3 regions of the Paenibacillus sp. PDC88 genome follow, and region 2 is predicted to be linked to each of the others. Evidence: predicted binding sites of a transcription regulator. Region 2 holds the regulator's gene; each other region holds the start of a gene.

Region 1 (5,663 bases), on a different contig from region 2:
AGACATCTAAGGTAAGAAAAGTCGACGGTGTTGAACAAATCTACACCGAAAAAGAATTAGAGAAAATCTATATTACAGAAGAGAATGTTCGTAAGTTCAGCTTGGACAAGCACGGGCAGCCTATTCCCTATGTAGATGGTCACGTTACTATTCTGAGTAATTATATCTTTGACTATTGGAGTCATTTTCTCGGTGCTGAGGGTGTAGCTCTATATGCTCATTTGAAACGATACTGCTATGGGGATAAGGATTATTGCTGGCCAGATCTCAAACTAATTAGCTTGAAAATGAACAAGAGTCGAAACACGATTAAAAAGTTTTTAGGCAATCTTGAGCGATATGGTTTCGTACTTGTCTTTAATGTTCAGAATGCAGACATGAATAATATGGAGGAAAGTCCCCTCTATAAGGTTCGTAAGCAGGTCCCTTTCCTGCCCCAGGAGCTCTATGAGCAGCTTCCGACTGAATTAAAACTTGATCACGATAAGTACATGCAGGGGATTGTTGCGAATTTTGATCAATTTCTCAACCTGAACCCAGCCGTTGACTACTTAGAGATTTATGATGATGTTGTTAAACATGGCACTGTAGTACGTAAAGAAAAATCAGTGCTGCAATTGGAAAAGGAAGCACTCAACAAGATAAGCTTACTCGAACAAGAGCGTACCGATGAAGACACAAAGTTATGGGATCAAGTATTAAGTGGAATAAGTACAAATCTTTCCCGTCCTTCTTTCGATACTTGGTTTAAAAATACTTTTGCTATTAAGCGAGGACAAGTGCTTACAGTATACTCTCCAGTCCCCTTTACAAGGGATTGGCTAAGAGAACGGTATAAAGATACGATTTTACAAATTGTCTTGCCTTTTGCCTGCGATATCAGCGAGATACACTTTGATTGTGTACAGTTAGATTAGTGAAACAGACCTCATGGTCTGTTTTTTTTATGTAATTGTCCGCTTCTCAAAATCTGAAATGCCGACTATCAAATTTTTAGAAGCCGCCTCTCAAAATTTGAGTAGCGGGGTATAATAATTTGAAGAGCTTCGTCTCTCAATTTTTGAGAGGCGGCTTAACTAATAAATCTCGCCTCTCAATTTTCGAGAAGCTGCCTTTCAAATTTTGAAAGGCCTATTCGCTAGTCAATAACTGAGAGGCCCTCTCTGAAGATTTGAGAGAGTTTGGATCAGATGTTGAGAGACCCTATCTCATATTTTGAGAACAAATAAATACAATTAAAAAAAACGAAAGAAGCACTACAAGTAAGAAAAACGATATTATACTCCTACAACATTATTGAATGGATGAAAAAGATATGCATAAAAAATAAAAAAGATTGCTAGTTAGTTATTTAGCAATCTTAAAAAAATTCTCATTAGATTATGAGCTAACTGAAACGATGTCCTGAACACTTACCCAATGCCATTCATCTCGATTAGTGACAAATTTAAATTCCCTTTTGTAAGCATTTATCAAAACAACGAACCCGCTCAGATGTATGTCTTTATATTCATCATATAATTGCAAATTTATACGCCGATGTTGATGAAGAGACTCTGCAAGTGCGAGTTGGATGAGCTCTACCTCTTGGGAATCTAGAATTGGTTTTGTTTTTTTGTTTTCTTCAACCTGCTGCCGTATTATTACCTCTTTATGCTCCGGGAGCATCATTCGACTTGACTCCCATAATCCGTTACCTTCGAGTTTTTTTCGAGTTGTCATTTGAAGTGACCTCCTATTTTATCAGATCGGTCGACCGCTTGACCCGCTGCCGTTTTGGAAACAGCGCGCATGACAACTGTATCCCCGTACTTCTGTTTTAGAGCATCAGTAACTCGTTCAAGAGCCATAGATTTCTCACGACAGGAGTCAAACATGGATACCTGGTATTCATTGTCAGGTGAAAGCTGAGACAAACTGATACCCACCCTACGAATCGGGAATCCATCCCAGAATTGTTCTAACAGCTTGCAGGCCCATTGGTAAACTTGATTGGTTATGTTCGTCGGGTCTTCCATTTTAAGTTGCCTAGAAAAGCCTGTAGGTCGGTCAAAATCAGCGCCTAAGCATCCTACTGACACTACGTTCCCCATTAATCCAAGTGTACGGCAGCGTTGGCAGACTAGCTCAGTCAACTCCAGCAGAACAACCTTAATTTCATCAATGGTTCCGTAGTCTCTGGGCAGGGTCATCATATGGCCGACTGATTTAGGTGCATCTTGGTGAGTGCCAGGGCGCACTGGACTATCATCGATCCCGTTGGCTATTCTCCAGTACATCTCTGCCTGAATGTCCGAATTTTTTCCGAACTTACGACGCATCATATCCTTAAGCCTGGATAATGGCGTTTGAGCGACACTTCCGATCGTAGTAAGTCCCATTACTGTAAGATGCCGTTTCATTCGGCTCCCTACCATAAACATGTCGCTGACAGGTCGCTTCCATAATGTCTCTGGTAGCATCTCTTTTGTTAAAGTGTAGACTCCTGCAGCATTCTTTTTCGCATAATTATCACACGCGGTCTTTGCAAGTATTTTAGTATTGGATATTCCAAATCTGGTGTACACTCCTGTTGCTTCTTGGACATGATTTTGTATTAAACGGGCCAATTCTTCAGGTGTGCAATCAAATAGGTGCAGGCTCCCGCTTACTTCTAAAAACTGTTCATCGATACTGTACGGCTCCACCAAATCCGTATAAGACTTGTAGATTTCAGTAATTTGCATTGAGACATCGATATACCGCTGCATGCGTGGTTTGACGACCACAAGGTCCGGACACTTAGCCAGTGCCTCCCCTAGTCTTTCAGCAGTAGTTATTCCTTTAGATTTGGCAATGGGACAAGCAGCCAATACGATTCCTGAACGTCTTTCAGGATCACCAGCAACAACGAGCGGCCGATTTTTGTACTCCGGATGCTCTGCCTTTTCAACACTGGCATAGAACGACTGACAGTCAGCTAACATAATGACTCGCTCTTTCGTCTTCATAGTTGCTCTCCCATTTCTGCAATCTCAAACCCAAGGTAGTTGTATGAACGTTGCTCAATTTCTGCTTCAATCAGTCCCCAAAGCATAGACAACTTTCTATGGTATCCCTTGCTTACATACTGCAATTCAACGCCATGATTGGTCTTACGATACTCATACACCTTTAAATTCTTTTCTCGCATTAGCTTTCGAGCTGCGGTTAAATCACTCATTGCCGCATTTTGTAACCGTTCAATCATCACTCGAGTCAATTCCGAGGTTTTGATATCGGACCGACAAAGGAGTTCCCAGTCCTTCTCCAGTACATCGAGTAGTATCGGCAATAAAGCATAATCCTTAACAATTTTGATATCGTCTGAATTTAGCCCAATACTCAACATTACTATCCACCCCACATTAAGAACATTTGTTTGTATTATATGCGAACATTAGTTCTTTTATCAATGTAAAATTAAGGAGGATTTTAGCTTGTTTTGATTTCTGGAATGAAATCAGTGGATTTTATTTACTCAATTAATATTTAGCTTGATAACATTAGAGGAATAGTTTATGTTGTTTAAAAAGAATGGTCGAATAAGGTCAAAGTAGGTGTTGGACCAGTGAATATTGAAATGAATCTAGTCTCGGATTGGCAAGACATTATCATCGAGGATATGGTAGCTGATGGACTTCGTTTTTCAAAGTCGACACAGAAAGATCTACTAGTAATCAGATATTTTACATATCTAAGAAAAAAAGGAGGAGTAACTCGCAAGCGTCGTTTACATCTGGCTAAAGAATTCAATTGCCCACTCCATTTAAAAAATGGTTTTGATAAATTAATAGATGTACTTGAAAACGGGCAGGATATATCCCCCTATCTCAGTAAAATGGTTGACAAAATTTCATTTTTTGATGGCATGTTTAACGACTGGGGGGTACTCCATCTTCATCTTGGAGATCATCCAGACGAAAAAGATGGTAACTACGTTGCGAGGACAGGCCCCGTGTTGTTTTTATATTTAAACGAAAATGAAGCTTATTTGATTAATGTTTACGAACATGGTTCATGGACAGATAAATCAGTTTTGCAAACGGTCTATGATAATTGGCCAGAATTAATAGAGCCATATATCTTTAAAGGAGTTAAAGAATTACAGTATCAGATCACTGAAGAAAATCATGAAAAGCTACGAAAAAAAGGGTACACGGTGATGCTCGAGTTAAAAGACATCAGTGGCAATGCAATTATACTAGCACCACCTGGACTTGGAATTACTGCATCGAGAGATGCTATGCATGATGTGCGCAGTTACAAGAGAACAGTCAATGATATACGTCGACTCGAACAAGACATACGTGAAAACCCCCAATTGATCCAAACATTATTCAAAGATAGTATGGCAGACGCACTACAATTGAGACTAGTGCTTGAAAACAATAACCTATATGTTATAGAACAGACCACTCAAATGAAAGTAGACCAATATATTATAAGGAGCGTTTAGTGTCCTTACTTTGTTTTGTTCTTACAGATTCGTAGTCTATGTAATGGGACTCTAAAAAAGCATATAAAAAGGAACAAGCGGATATTATCCTGCCTGTTCCCAAAACTTTTTATTTCTCCCTGCAAGCTGTGGTTCTAGCAACATATTCATTTAGCAATGCATCAAGCTCCTGGGACTTTTTAAGAACATATGGTGACTTAATCCCTAGTCGCTTCTCAGCTCTATTTAAACATTCGCGTTTCCTCTCTATATCCCTCAGTAACTCTTTCAAGGTTCTAGCCATTCCGGATCCCCCCATTTTGTGAGTTATCAATTCGCATTCTGCCAGAGACGTTCATTTGTGAAGATTTCTAGCTGCAGCATGATTTCCCACCATTTGCGGAAAGAAGCATTAATGAATTGCCTCTCCTCACCATACGGGTAAGGACTACCAAACTGTGTTCCATATACTAAATACGAGTTAGTCATACCAGCCGCTGACAATTCATCTTCAATCCATGATTCAAATGCTCTTGCAAAGAGCTCATGGTCACGACGCCAGTATGCCCCCATGTTTTTAGCATCGGAATAAAATAGGCTTTCATCAGAGGGAATGTAGAAGCTCTTTGGTACTTCCTTCCCTGCTTCCTTTAGCAGATTACAATATAAAATGGCAATATCCATCCATTGATTATTCTTTATACGATATCGGCCAATCAAGGACTGTAATGCAGTACTTATATCGTAATTATTTAACGCCAATGCCCCTTTAATTCTGTCGTAATAACGACTCTGGGGAAGCGGGAGCGGATCAGGAACTTTCACTAGTCGCTTGCCATTACCTTCTTTAATCACCTTCATTAGATCAGCGAAGGCTTCTTTTAACTCTGCAGGAAGATGAGGTCCTGCCTCAGAACCGGACAATAAGGCACGCTTACCGTTCGAGAATTGATGGGAGTATGAATACAGATTTTGATCAAGCGCATGAGCCCATTCATGGCACTGGGATCCTCCTCCGCGATGCTTGGTCAAATTCATTACGTTGGTAGAAACCTCAAAATGTGCTGCTGCTTTACCACTCCCTCTTGCTCCAAAGGCAAGCCCAAGAGCACCATAGAATGAGATCGCTTTTGGAGGAAGATTCAAAATAGAAGCTAGATCTGCCCAAGCATTCCCAGAACAAAGTACGTGGTATCTTCCTGCAGCA
Region 2 (5,663 bases):
TAAAAAGCTTCCTCTACACTCCGCTCATCCCATAAGAGTGTATCATCCAAATCGAATAGCACTGCTTTGATAGACATGCTTCTCTCTCCCCCGAAAGTATGGTATCGTATGTTAGGCTTCTTACTTCACTCTCTTATCTTCGACAGGTATTTGATGATTCTGTGCGTATTGCACAAGTCGTGCTCCCATCGCTTCTACATCGTATAGATTAAGCAGTTTGCTGAACACCCAAGGACCGCCTTTACCGTTGCGCTCAACAATGACAGAACCTTTTTCCAACACAATTTTCTTAATATCCTCTGCACCCATGGAACGTTCTCTGCTTAGCTTAATCGTCTTAATCCGCTTCTTACCGACTTTGAGATACGGCCGGCGCATAAAGTACATCAGAGCAAGTCCAAGATAAAGCGCAAATACGACCCAATCAAATGCCCCTACTCCACCTGTAGTCAAGCCGCTAAGGGTCAGGAACATAAATGAAAGGACAACGAGTACAAATGGGAACAAAAAGGCTCTTCCTTTAAATACATCCTCTTGTTCAACACCAGATCCGATGGATGGCTGGCCTCTTTTTTTACGATCTTTATTAATTTTCTGCTGGTTTTTCTTCACTGATCTTTCAAATGAACTCGCCATGAGTATCCTCCTTCAATCTATAACAAAAGCATGTACCTATTTATTGAATCATTTTCCTTTTGAATAAGTGTCGCCGCTTACATCGTCCACAATTTCAATGGATTCCAGCTGCTGACGGAAGTTGCTGCGGATGTTGTTCAAATAGATCTCTCTAAGCTCAGCCCGTTCAGTCAATTCTGCATCATTAAGCCCGGATTCCTTCTGCTTGCGGGCAAGCTCATTAATCCGCGCAACTAGACTTTCAATATCCAACTTTCTTCCCCTCCAAAATGCATAGTCTCTTTAACTTTGACATGATTAGAAAAGGTTGTCAAGGTAAATACCTGTATAGTCAGCATTTGATACAGAATAAAAAAAGACGCAGATCAAGCCGCGTCCTTAGCATGTAATAAATCATAAACGAATTATGCATATCAATCAAAATATGGGAGCTTTAACAGCTGTCCTGTTTGTATATGAGAGCTGGATAAACCATTAATATGCTGAATTTGATTAACATAATCTCTTATATCCATACCTTCCGGCTTATGCTCTGTACCGATCGCCCATAAAGTATCGCCAGGCTCCACAACAATCTTCTCGTATGCTACCTCTTGACCCGCGTCTGCAAATACCGTCATGAAACCCGTTAAGCTCAGAAGAAGGATTGAAGCTATCAATATCAAACGGATTATTCTGTGCTTGTTCTTCTTCATTATAATATGTATTGTCTCACCCAAATTATTATTAGTCGATTCATCTGTTCTAGAATGTATGCTGTGATAAGTGCTGTATTTAAGCATTATTCCAACCTCCAAACGTTTGTTCTCATTCCTTACAGAACTCACTATAACACGAACATGTGTTTTGGGCAATAGTTTTTGAGAACAATTGTTCTGTATTTTTTTAGAACTAATGTTTGTACGAACGGAGGTTCTATGCTATAATTTTCCCAAACGTTATTATGTGGAGTTGATACGGTATGTCGAAGGTATCCAGCAGGCAGTTAGCAATTCTGGAGTTTATACGCAATGAAGTCCGATTGAAAGGATATCCGCCGTCCGTAAGAGAGATTGGTGAAGCTGTTGGTCTGGCCTCCAGTTCAACCGTTCACGGACACCTGGATCGTCTGGAGAAGAAGGGGTTAATTCGTAGAGACCCTACTAAACCACGGGCTATTGAATTGCTTGGTCAAGATGATAGTGATGATAATGTTCTTCAATTTACGCAGACAGTTGCTCGTGTTCCTGTCGTTGGTAAAGTCACTGCTGGTATTCCGATCACAGCTACAGAGAATATTGAAGATTATTTCCCACTGCCGATGCAATATGTTGGCGAGGAGAAGGTATTCATGCTATCTGTTGTCGGGGACAGTATGATTGAGGCGGGGATTTCGAACGGTGACTATGTTATCGTCCGCCAGCAGCAAACAGCGAATAACGGAGATATCGTCGTCGCGATGACGGAAGATGATGAAGCAACCGTTAAGACGTTCTATAAAGAGAAGGACCATATTCGCTTGCAGCCAGAGAATCCTACATACGAACCTCTCCGGCTTACGAAAGTAACCATTTTGGGTAAGGTTATTGGCTTGTTCCGTGACTTCCTTCATTAATTTGCCATTCTTTTATTTCTAGTATAGTATGTACAAAGCCGAGATCTTCTTGAGAAGATCTCGGCTTATTTTGTAGTAAGATGTAAGTAGTTTCTGAAATACTAATATCCAGCATGCTCTCTACTCGCCTACTCGGGTGATTAAGCACTGCATTCAGTCGTTACGAGCAAGAATTTGAAGCCTACTAGTCATAATATTGTTTAAATTGTTTTCTCACCAAAAAAAGAAAAACCCTTGAGCGCTTAGAGCGCCAAGGGTTTCCGGTTTTAGTAAAGCGTCAAATATTGATCGCGTTCCCATTGATGTACTTGTGTTCTATACATGTCCCACTCGATTTCTTTCAGTTCATAGAAGTGAGCCAAGGCATGGTCTCCAAGCGCCTCAGTGATAACTTCGCTGCGGATCAGCTCATGCAATGCTTCCTTCAGATCGGCTGGGAGTGAAGGAATACCTTCTTCAATACGCTCTTCTTCAGACATGATGTAAATGTTGCGGTCGATTGGAGCAGGTAGACTCAGCTCACGGTTAATTCCATCCAATCCGGCTTTGAGCATAACAGCCAGTGCCAGATAAGGGTTCGCAGCAGGGTCTGGATTACGTACTTCAACACGAGTACTCAGCCCGCGGGAAGCCGGAATACGGATCATCGGACTACGGTTACTTGCAGACCATGCTACATAGCAAGGTGCTTCATAACCAGGAACCAAACGTTTGTAAGAGTTCACTGTCGGATTCGTAATTGCCGCCATAGCACGTGCATGCTTGAGAATACCAGCCATATAGTGGCGAGCTGTCTTGCTGAGTCCCAAAGTATCGGATTCATCATAGAATGTATTCACATTGTCTTTGAATAGAGATTGGTGACAGTGCATACCCGAACCATTCATACCGAACAGCGGCTTAGGCATAAATGTCGCATGCAGACCATGCTGACGAGCAATCGTTTTGACAACCAGCTTAAAGGTTTGGATTTGGTCAGCAGCCTTAATGGCATCGGCGTATTTAAAGTCAATCTCATGCTGCCCAGGAGCAACCTCATGGTGTGAAGCTTCAATTTCAAAGCCCATTTCCTCAAGTGTCAGCACGATTTCACGACGGCAGTTCTCTCCAAGATCGGTAGGAGCAAGGTCAAAATAACCACCTTGGTCATTCAGCTCTTCCGTTGGATTACCATTAGCATCCGTACGGAACAGGAAGAATTCAGGTTCTGGACCTACATTCATCGAAGTGTAGCCCATTTGCTCTGCTTCTGTCAGCACACGCTTCAGAATACCGCGTGGGTCCCCCGCAAACGGAGTTCCGTCCGGCATATACACATCACAAATAAGACGCGCAACACGATTCTCTGTTACCCACGGGAAAATAACCCATGTGTCCAGATCCGGGTACAAGTACATATCTGATTCTTCAATACGAACGTAGCCTTCAATGGAGGAGCCGTCGAACATCATCTTGTTGTCGAGTGCTTTCTCCAGCTGGCTTACGGGAATTTCAACGTTCTTAATTGTTCCGAGCAAATCGGTAAACTGCAAACGAATAAAACGTACATTTTCTTCTTTCGCTATGCGGAGAATGTCATCTTTTGTATAACTCACTATATCCTCTCCCTCTTCTTCTTAAAAGTATCAGCTACAACAAGTATTGCTATTGCAGATTGATGATATACCGCAGATAACGCCACTACAGAGCTGCAAGAAATGATGGGTCCCATTCATTGTCACAGGCAAAGGATAAGATGTCAAGAAAGCGATTACGATCGCTTAAGCCTTCTTATCCTGTTATCCTTATACCCGTTCCCCTTCGTTAACTAACATCACTTCTTATTAAAAAATCTTGACAGCTCGCCTTGAATCAGGGATACCTGCCCTGGGCGTTTACCGCCAGACACCAGCTGCTGCTTGAGTAAACGGTGGAGCTGTGAATCAGACAGCTCTCTGCGCTTCACTTCGGTGTCCGCTGTGATGATCGTTGCTTCCTCTGACTCTTTCGTGACAGGATTCATCACTTGTTTGATTCCAGCTATGTTTACACCCTTCTCAATGAGGGCTTTAATCTCAAGCAATCGTTCAACATCATTAAAAGAAAACATTCTTTGATTGCCCGAGGTACGTGCAGGTACGATCAAATTATGCTGTTCATAGTAGCGGATCTGGCGTGCAGACAAATCAGTAAGCTTCATCACAATACCAATTGGAAATAAGGCCATGTTTCTGCGTATTTCGTCACCCATCTCGTTCATCTACCTTCCAAGTATTCTAAGATATCATCATTGTACATTTTTATGATACCAAGTGTCAATGATGTGTTAGGTAAACTTACAGTAAATTACGATTTTTCATCGTTTGTAACGCCATGAGCACACCGTATTTCACATGAGAATAAGTAAGTCCGCCTTGCATGTAGCCAATATAAGGCTCGCGAATCGGCGCATCAGCCGAGAGCTCGAGACTGCCTCCTTGAATAAAGGTTCCCGCAGCCATAATTACCGGATGTTCATATCCCGGCATATCCCATGGCTCCGGCACGACATGACTGTCCACTGCAGCGGCACGCTGAATACCTTGTACGAACGCAATGAGATGCTCTGGTCCACTAAAGGAAACCGCCTGAATCAAATCGGTTCGCACTTCATTCCATGCCGGCTTCGTTTCAAAGCCGACCGCTTCGAACATGGCTGAGGCAAAGATACTCCCCTTGATGGCTTGTCCAACGGTAGATGGAGCTAGATACAATCCCTGATATATCCCTCTGGTGGTACCCAGCATTGCACCCACTTCTCCCCCAATGCCAGGTGCAGTTAAGCGGTATGCAGCCAGCTGAACGTACTCTGCTTTTCCGCAAATGTACCCCCCTGTCTCGGCAATACCTCCACCTGGATTTTTGATCAGAGAACCCGCTATTAAGTCAGCCCCTACCTCCGTCGGCTCCTGCTCCTCTGTAAATTCTCCGTAACAATTATCGACGAATACAATGACATCCGGCTTGATCGCTTTTACTTTCTCAATCATTTCTTTGATCTGCTGAACTGTAAAGGAGGAGCGCCAGTCATATCCTCGTGAACGTTGAATGCCGATGACCTTGGTATTTGAATGAATCGACTGTTCTACTGCTGCGAAGTCCACCAGCCCTTCAGGAGTCAAATCTGTTTCGCGATATGTAATCCCAAAATCATACAGAGATCCTGTGCCATCGCCTGGCTTGCCGATCACCTTATGAAGCGTGTCGTAAGGCTTGCCCGTAATGTACAGGAGCTCATCTCCAGGTCTTAGCACACCAAAAAGAGCGGTGGCAATCGTATGCGTCCCGGATGCAAAATGCGGACGCACCAAAGCCGCCTCCGCTCCAAACACGTCGGCGTATACTTCGTCTAATACTTCTCGGCCGCGATCGTTATATGCGTAGCCCGTAGAGCCTGCAAAATGGAAGTCACTTA
Region 3 (5,663 bases), on a different contig from region 2:
GGTACTCTGTCTCATGCTTCTCCTCCTTGTTATCTACAAATGCCAGAGCAGCACCTTCATGGGTGTAAATACGCCCTCTTACAAGGTATGCACTTGTCCACTTGGACATGACCCGACTCTGAAATGAAGATAAACTTCTTGAAAGAAGCTGGTGAGGTGTGATACTTTTACGTCATAGGATAGGCTGGGAGGTCATATGCATGGAAATATTAAAACAAAAAATTGTAGAGCAGGGTGTTGTCGTATCGGATCAGGTGCTGAAGCTGGATGCTATACTTAATCATCAGATTGACCCTGAATTGACGATGGAGATGGGACGAGAGTTCGCTCGGCGTTTTGAAGCGGAGGGCATTACTCGAATTGTCACTGTTGAATCTTCGGGAATTCCGGTGGCCTTCGCAACAGCGGTTCATATGGGAGTACCGCTTGTGTTTGCACGAAGAAAGAAGACGCTGCTGGCCGATCCTGACGCCTATTGTGAACGGGTGCCGTCTTTTACGAAGGGTATTGTGACCGATATTATGGTATCGCGGGAATTTATAGATCCGAAGGATCGAATATTATTTATAGATGACATTATTGCAAACGGGGATGCGGCCAAAGGGATCATCAAAATCGTTGAGCGTTCCGGTGCATCGCTTGCCGGATTTGGTGTTGTTGTCGAGAAATGCTTCCAGTCCGGAGCGAGTGCGATCCGTGAACAAGGGATTCGGGTTGAATCTCTTGTGAAGATCGAATCACTCAAAGACGGATTCGTAAAGTTTGCTTAAGTTCATATATGGGTAATTTTTATTAGAATGGCCTAATTTTTGCTCATTATCTTTGCACGGGGCAGGATAATGGCTTATAATGAAATAAGAGTAGGGAGAGGAGGCAACAACAATGGGGAAAGAAGCAAACGAACAGTTTTTCCTTGACAAGTTAGTCAAATCCAAAGTTCATTTTGAACGGGCCCTTGATTGTAAGCACACGGAGTTTGATGACCTTTATCCCTATATGCTTGAACATCCTCAGTTCTTCTGGTATAAACGTTACGTCGCATGGTCGGAGCTTCTAACAGTAGTGAACCTGTGTGAAGAATTATCCTTCTCATGGAGAGAGCAGTTTACACCTCATCAGATAGAGTATGTTGAGCAACGGGTAATGTCGGCGAAGGTGCTTGATTTCTGGTTTGAGAAAAATGACAGTAAAGAGCACGCTTCACGTTAAGCAATATAAGGTTTTATCACGTAAATAACAACGTAAGACCTAAATGCGCGCATTTAGGTCTTTTTTTGTACAAATAATAGGGATGTATTGGAGGGGATACTCATGATAAGTGATGAGGAATTAAACCATTTGCGTGAATCAGGTGAGCGAATTCGTGTGGTGAGGGATGATCTGGAGAGTAATGATGTCATCGGCATTATTGTTGCCTGGAGCAGCGACCAGATTCTTGTTCGCCGGCGTAACCGCAGAGTCGTTAAGCTGGATCGAAATTATAGCATTCAGCTCTATTCAGAGCCCAGACAAAAACCGACCGAGCTGTAAGCTGCAGATCAGTCCAAAAATTACCTCGTCAAAGATCGGCATAGATATAGTCCAAGTGGAGAAAGTACCAATGATACGTCTATATAATTCTTTTGACGAAGGATGTGCTGATGTGACATTAATCAATAATAAGGTTCATGCGTATAAGGATCAAATCGGGCACTTGTCAGAGACGCTGCCGGATGTCCTGAAGTCCTATCATGATTTTACGGGAGAATGCTTTAAGGAAGGCGAGCTCGATTTGAAGACAAAACAGCTCGTTGCGCTCGGAATCGGCTTGTTCGCCAATAATGAAGTGTGCACCCTATATCATGTGCAAGAAGCGCTCTCCAAAGGGGCCAGCAAGCAAGAAATTATGGAGACGGTTGCCGTAGCTGCTGCGATCGGCGGTGGACATGCTTTATCTCAAGGCGTTATGCGTGTCCAAGCTGCATTGAACAACTAACAAATACCACCGAATCGATGCTCAACTCAAGTTTTTCTTGAGTCGCAGGCATAGATTGCGGTGGTTTTTATTATAAAATGAGGGGTATGCCTCCTAGATATATTTGCATCCGTTTATACAGCTCATCTTTATATATGGTCCATGGAATATGGATGTGAACGTGATGTCCCCGTATAGAAGCCAATGCCTGAATTTCACCATCGTATAAATTGACTCTGTTCAAATGTATATCCATTCGTCTAAATTCTTCCTCTACTTCTTCAAGCAATACAGCTACACGAGCGATGCCCGCCCGGATAATCTCCATATACAGCTCAGGGGTCTTCAAACCCGCATGGCTACTCATCACCTGAAGATCGCGGTTAAAAATTTTGATGACCATCAAGAGCTGAAGATAGCTCTTAATCAGTGTATGTTCTTCCGGTAGCATTTCCGATGTCATCAGGGTCCCTCCTTGTTTGCAAAAGCGAACTTATGTTCTTATTCTATGCTAATGAGCTTGGTTTTATCAACTTCATGCCTGCATTATTTATAAAAAATCTCACATAATTCGTCTTGTTTATTCAAATAATGTATATATCTTCAATAATTTAGCGCGAAGGACTGTTATAGCGATGACAATACGCAAGCAAAGAAGAAGAAGATTGAAAAAGAAAGTACTCTCTTCCTTTAAATGGGGAAGTTTGCGAATGATCGTGATAATGCTCACTGTAAGCATGGGATGTATCAATGTGGACGGATTTGCTGCACATGCTGAGCCTCTGAAGAAGGTAGCGATTATTATTGATGATTTGGGAAACGGGATGAAGGGGACACAAGAAATCATGAATTTACCGGAGAAGGTAAATGTCGCAATTATGCCGTTTCTGCCTACGACGAAAAAAGATGCTGAGCTTGCGCACCAAAAAGGGATTGATGTGCTCGTTCATATGCCGATGGAGCCGCATAGAGGCAGGAGGGAATGGCTCGGACCAGGAGCGATTACTTCAGATCTGTCAGATGAAGAGGTACGGAAAAGAGTAGAGGCTGCGATTGATAATGTGCCTCATGCCATTGGAATGAACAATCATATGGGCTCGAAAATTACGACAGATCGGCGTATTATGTCCATCGTGCTTGATGTATGTAAGGAAAGAGGTCTGTTCTTCGTCGACAGCAAAACAGATCATAAGTCCGTTGTGGCCGAATTGGCTGTACAGAAGGGGCTCCCGCCTGTAGAGAATCATATCTTCCTGGATGATCATCACTCGATTTCTCATATTACTGGACAGATGAAGCTCGCAGAACAAAAGCTGGAGACTCAGGACACCTGTGTAATGATCGGTCACGTAGGAACGCAAGGTCATTTGACAGCAGGTGTGATCCGAGACTCCATTAATCGCTGGTCTGGTCAGATTGAAACCATGAGTATCAGTGAGATGGTCAAGCAGGTCTGGCAATGGACTCCAGAATCTACATTACCGACAAGTAATAAATAATGCCTGAGCTAATCGCTTGGGCAATCTTCTTTTGACCTGCTTTGCTGCTTAGGACAGAGCGGTCTTCAGGATTGCTGATGAATCCGGCTTCCACAATAACAGAGGGTTTATTCACATGATTAAGCAGGTAAAAGGGCTTGCCCCATTCAACTTGCCGATTGGTATCATACATCTCGTTCAGTGATTGCTGGATAGAATCTGCTAGCATATAGCTTCTTGCTTCCTGCTGATGCAGCACAATGGGTCCATGGGTGCGAGATTTCTTGCTCCAATTGACATGGATGCTCACAATCGAATCGGAAGGCACATGATCACTGAGGCCCTTGCGCTGTGCCAGATCTCTCATATGGCGTGAATGACTCCGCAGCCAATGATTATCATCACTCAGCGCATAATCATCGTCCCGATTAAGCACAACAGGATAGCCTTTACTTTTAAGAATCATGAATATTTTTTGTGAAATGGCAAGGTTAATATCCTTCTCCAGCAGATCCTCAGCAGAGGTTCCTCCATCAATGCCGCCGTGACCGGCGTCGATGATAATAACAGGATGGCGAAACAAGTGATTTGATATTTCTGGCTCCTTGCTATGTGTCGGTTCCGCAGCCGCTAATGATGATTCCTGGAGCAGCAAAATACATAAGATCGCAAGCAGAATGGACGATTTGCTAAATGTAATCACGCGGCTTTCCCCCCTTCCTGGCATATGAATAGACTGTGCAGATTTATGGGTTTCATTCAGGTATGAATGATTTGCATATGTTTAATCCGGGTTATTCCCGTACACACTAATATAGAGAAGCTTCGAATACACAATCATGTGGAAGGATGGAACAGGTCAATGGCCAAGGGAGATGAGCTTGTAAGATATATTACTGAGCAGGTTGTCGTATATATAGGAACACCAAAGGAAGAGCGGAAATACAAAAGGAACAAAGTGAAGGAACCGTGGCATATGAAATGGTTTGGCATGATGCCCATGGGCGTATCAATGTGGGTGAAGGATATCAAAAAACCAGTTAAGCGGAAAAAGATGGACATGGACTCGAAATGATAAAAAACAGCGCTTAGATTGAACTGCACCTCCATTGATAAATGGTCAAATGGAGTTTACAGTTCAGATTTCGGCGCTGTTTTTTTCATTCTTCATTATGTTGTGCAGGTACATAAAACGAGCCACATCCGAGCAGCTTATCTATTGGAATATAACGTATTTGTGCTGAGGAAGTTCCCGTTCGAGCGAAGGTTAGAGCTTCATCTGATTGCTTGATATTCCAGGAGTGATACCCTGTAATTGCCAGTGGTCCACTATACCACATATTTTGCTTGTGCGCAGAAAATACAAGCCGCTCATGGCGATCGAGCTGTTTCATTAGCCCTGCAGCATTGTGTATCATTAATGGATCAGAGACCAGCCACAGCAAATTAGAAGATGGGTTGAAGGGAATTGAGGCAAGCTCCAATTTGCCAGGCTGATCTTCAGGCTGAATGCCTTCGAGGCTCTTGCTGATCGTAATTGGGGAGGATGCATAGGAGACAAAGTCTGGAAGCTGATCTCCATTCGATGCATCGATATGAATGGAATGCCCATCATGGTCTGTTACTTGCCAATAGGCGAGTGTACCATTGTATTTCATGAACCGTGAATCATGCATGTCTGTTGAAGATGTCATATCTTTGGGATAGAGCAGAGAGCTGAACAATGGAGTGCTGCCTGTACCATATTCGGTAACAGCATAACCACTGGATCCGGTGGCTGTTATAATAAGATAACCTACCGGCTCAGCCGATTGAAGAATATGTACGATATAACCGTGTGTTCCTGGACCCAAGGGCATGATGAGCAGTTCCGCATTGGCAAACGAGCTGAACTCTAGTTCCAACGAGAGCTTGGACAATGTGTCCTGTGCCAGTTGTTCGACTGCAGCTGGAATGTTCATATACTGCTGAGCTGTGAGCTGGGCTGAAGCATAGAGAGGTGGAACATTCGTCATAGAGCATGAGATGATAAAGCTGGATACTACCAGAGTCATACGTTGTAATATACGTTTCATCAACGTTATAATACCCTCATTTCTTCGGATACTGTTATAGAAGCGGGTTAGAAGAATAAATAACAGCACCCGTTTTTCATAACCTAATTGTAATAATAAGGAAATAAAAAGGATGCTGTATGGTGTTATAAAATTACGCGGACAAGCACTTTTTTT

What was found. The regulator LexA, encoded in region 2, represses DNA repair genes until DNA is damaged. The targets are predictions, from matches to a motif close to CGAACATATGTTCG.
Region 1: a site for LexA is predicted at 3,413-3,426, ahead of BLW49_RS23780 (YhjD family protein). Genes of this name have one in related genera too.
Region 3: a site for LexA is predicted at 2,443-2,456, ahead of BLW49_RS02970 (YhjD family protein). Genes of this name have one in related genera too.

What each region holds. Positions count from the first base shown of each region.
Region 1 is NZ_FNNT01000010.1:115,065-120,727, reverse strand. Features, by position in the region: gene BLW49_RS23795 (DnaA N-terminal domain-containing protein) at 1-917, shown strand, start outside; gene BLW49_RS23790 (YolD-like family protein) at 1,381-1,722, opposite strand; gene BLW49_RS23785 (DNA polymerase IV) at 1,719-2,990, opposite strand; gene BLW49_RS23780 (YhjD family protein) at 2,987-3,370, opposite strand; gene BLW49_RS23775 (hypothetical protein) at 3,590-4,477, shown strand; gene BLW49_RS23770 (aspartyl-phosphate phosphatase Spo0E family protein) at 4,587-4,760, opposite strand; gene BLW49_RS23765 (LPD1 domain-containing protein) at 4,787-5,663, opposite strand, start outside.
Region 2 is NZ_FNNT01000002.1:367,648-373,310, reverse strand. Features, by position in the region: gene BLW49_RS08335 (HAD family hydrolase) at 1-77, opposite strand, end outside; gene BLW49_RS08330 (hypothetical protein) at 121-636, opposite strand; gene BLW49_RS08325 (DUF896 domain-containing protein) at 685-888, opposite strand; gene BLW49_RS08320 (LysM peptidoglycan-binding domain-containing protein) at 1,050-1,418, opposite strand; gene lexA (transcriptional repressor LexA) at 1,598-2,230, shown strand; gene glnA (type I glutamate--ammonia ligase) at 2,497-3,825, opposite strand; gene BLW49_RS08305 (MerR family transcriptional regulator) at 4,044-4,460, opposite strand; gene BLW49_RS08300 (methionine gamma-lyase family protein) at 4,546-5,663, opposite strand, start outside.
Region 3 is NZ_FNNT01000001.1:663,487-669,149, reverse strand. Features, by position in the region: gene BLW49_RS02995 (YkvI family membrane protein) at 1-15, opposite strand, end outside; gene BLW49_RS02990 (xanthine phosphoribosyltransferase) at 201-770, shown strand; gene BLW49_RS02985 (hypothetical protein) at 883-1,209, shown strand; gene BLW49_RS02980 (hypothetical protein) at 1,312-1,530, shown strand; gene BLW49_RS02975 (carboxymuconolactone decarboxylase family protein) at 1,601-1,975, shown strand; gene BLW49_RS02970 (YhjD family protein) at 2,046-2,417, opposite strand; gene BLW49_RS02965 (divergent polysaccharide deacetylase family protein) at 2,665-3,453, shown strand; gene BLW49_RS02960 (N-acetylmuramoyl-L-alanine amidase family protein) at 3,428-4,135, opposite strand; gene BLW49_RS02955 (YqzE family protein) at 4,295-4,507, shown strand; gene BLW49_RS02950 (hypothetical protein) at 4,593-5,507, opposite strand.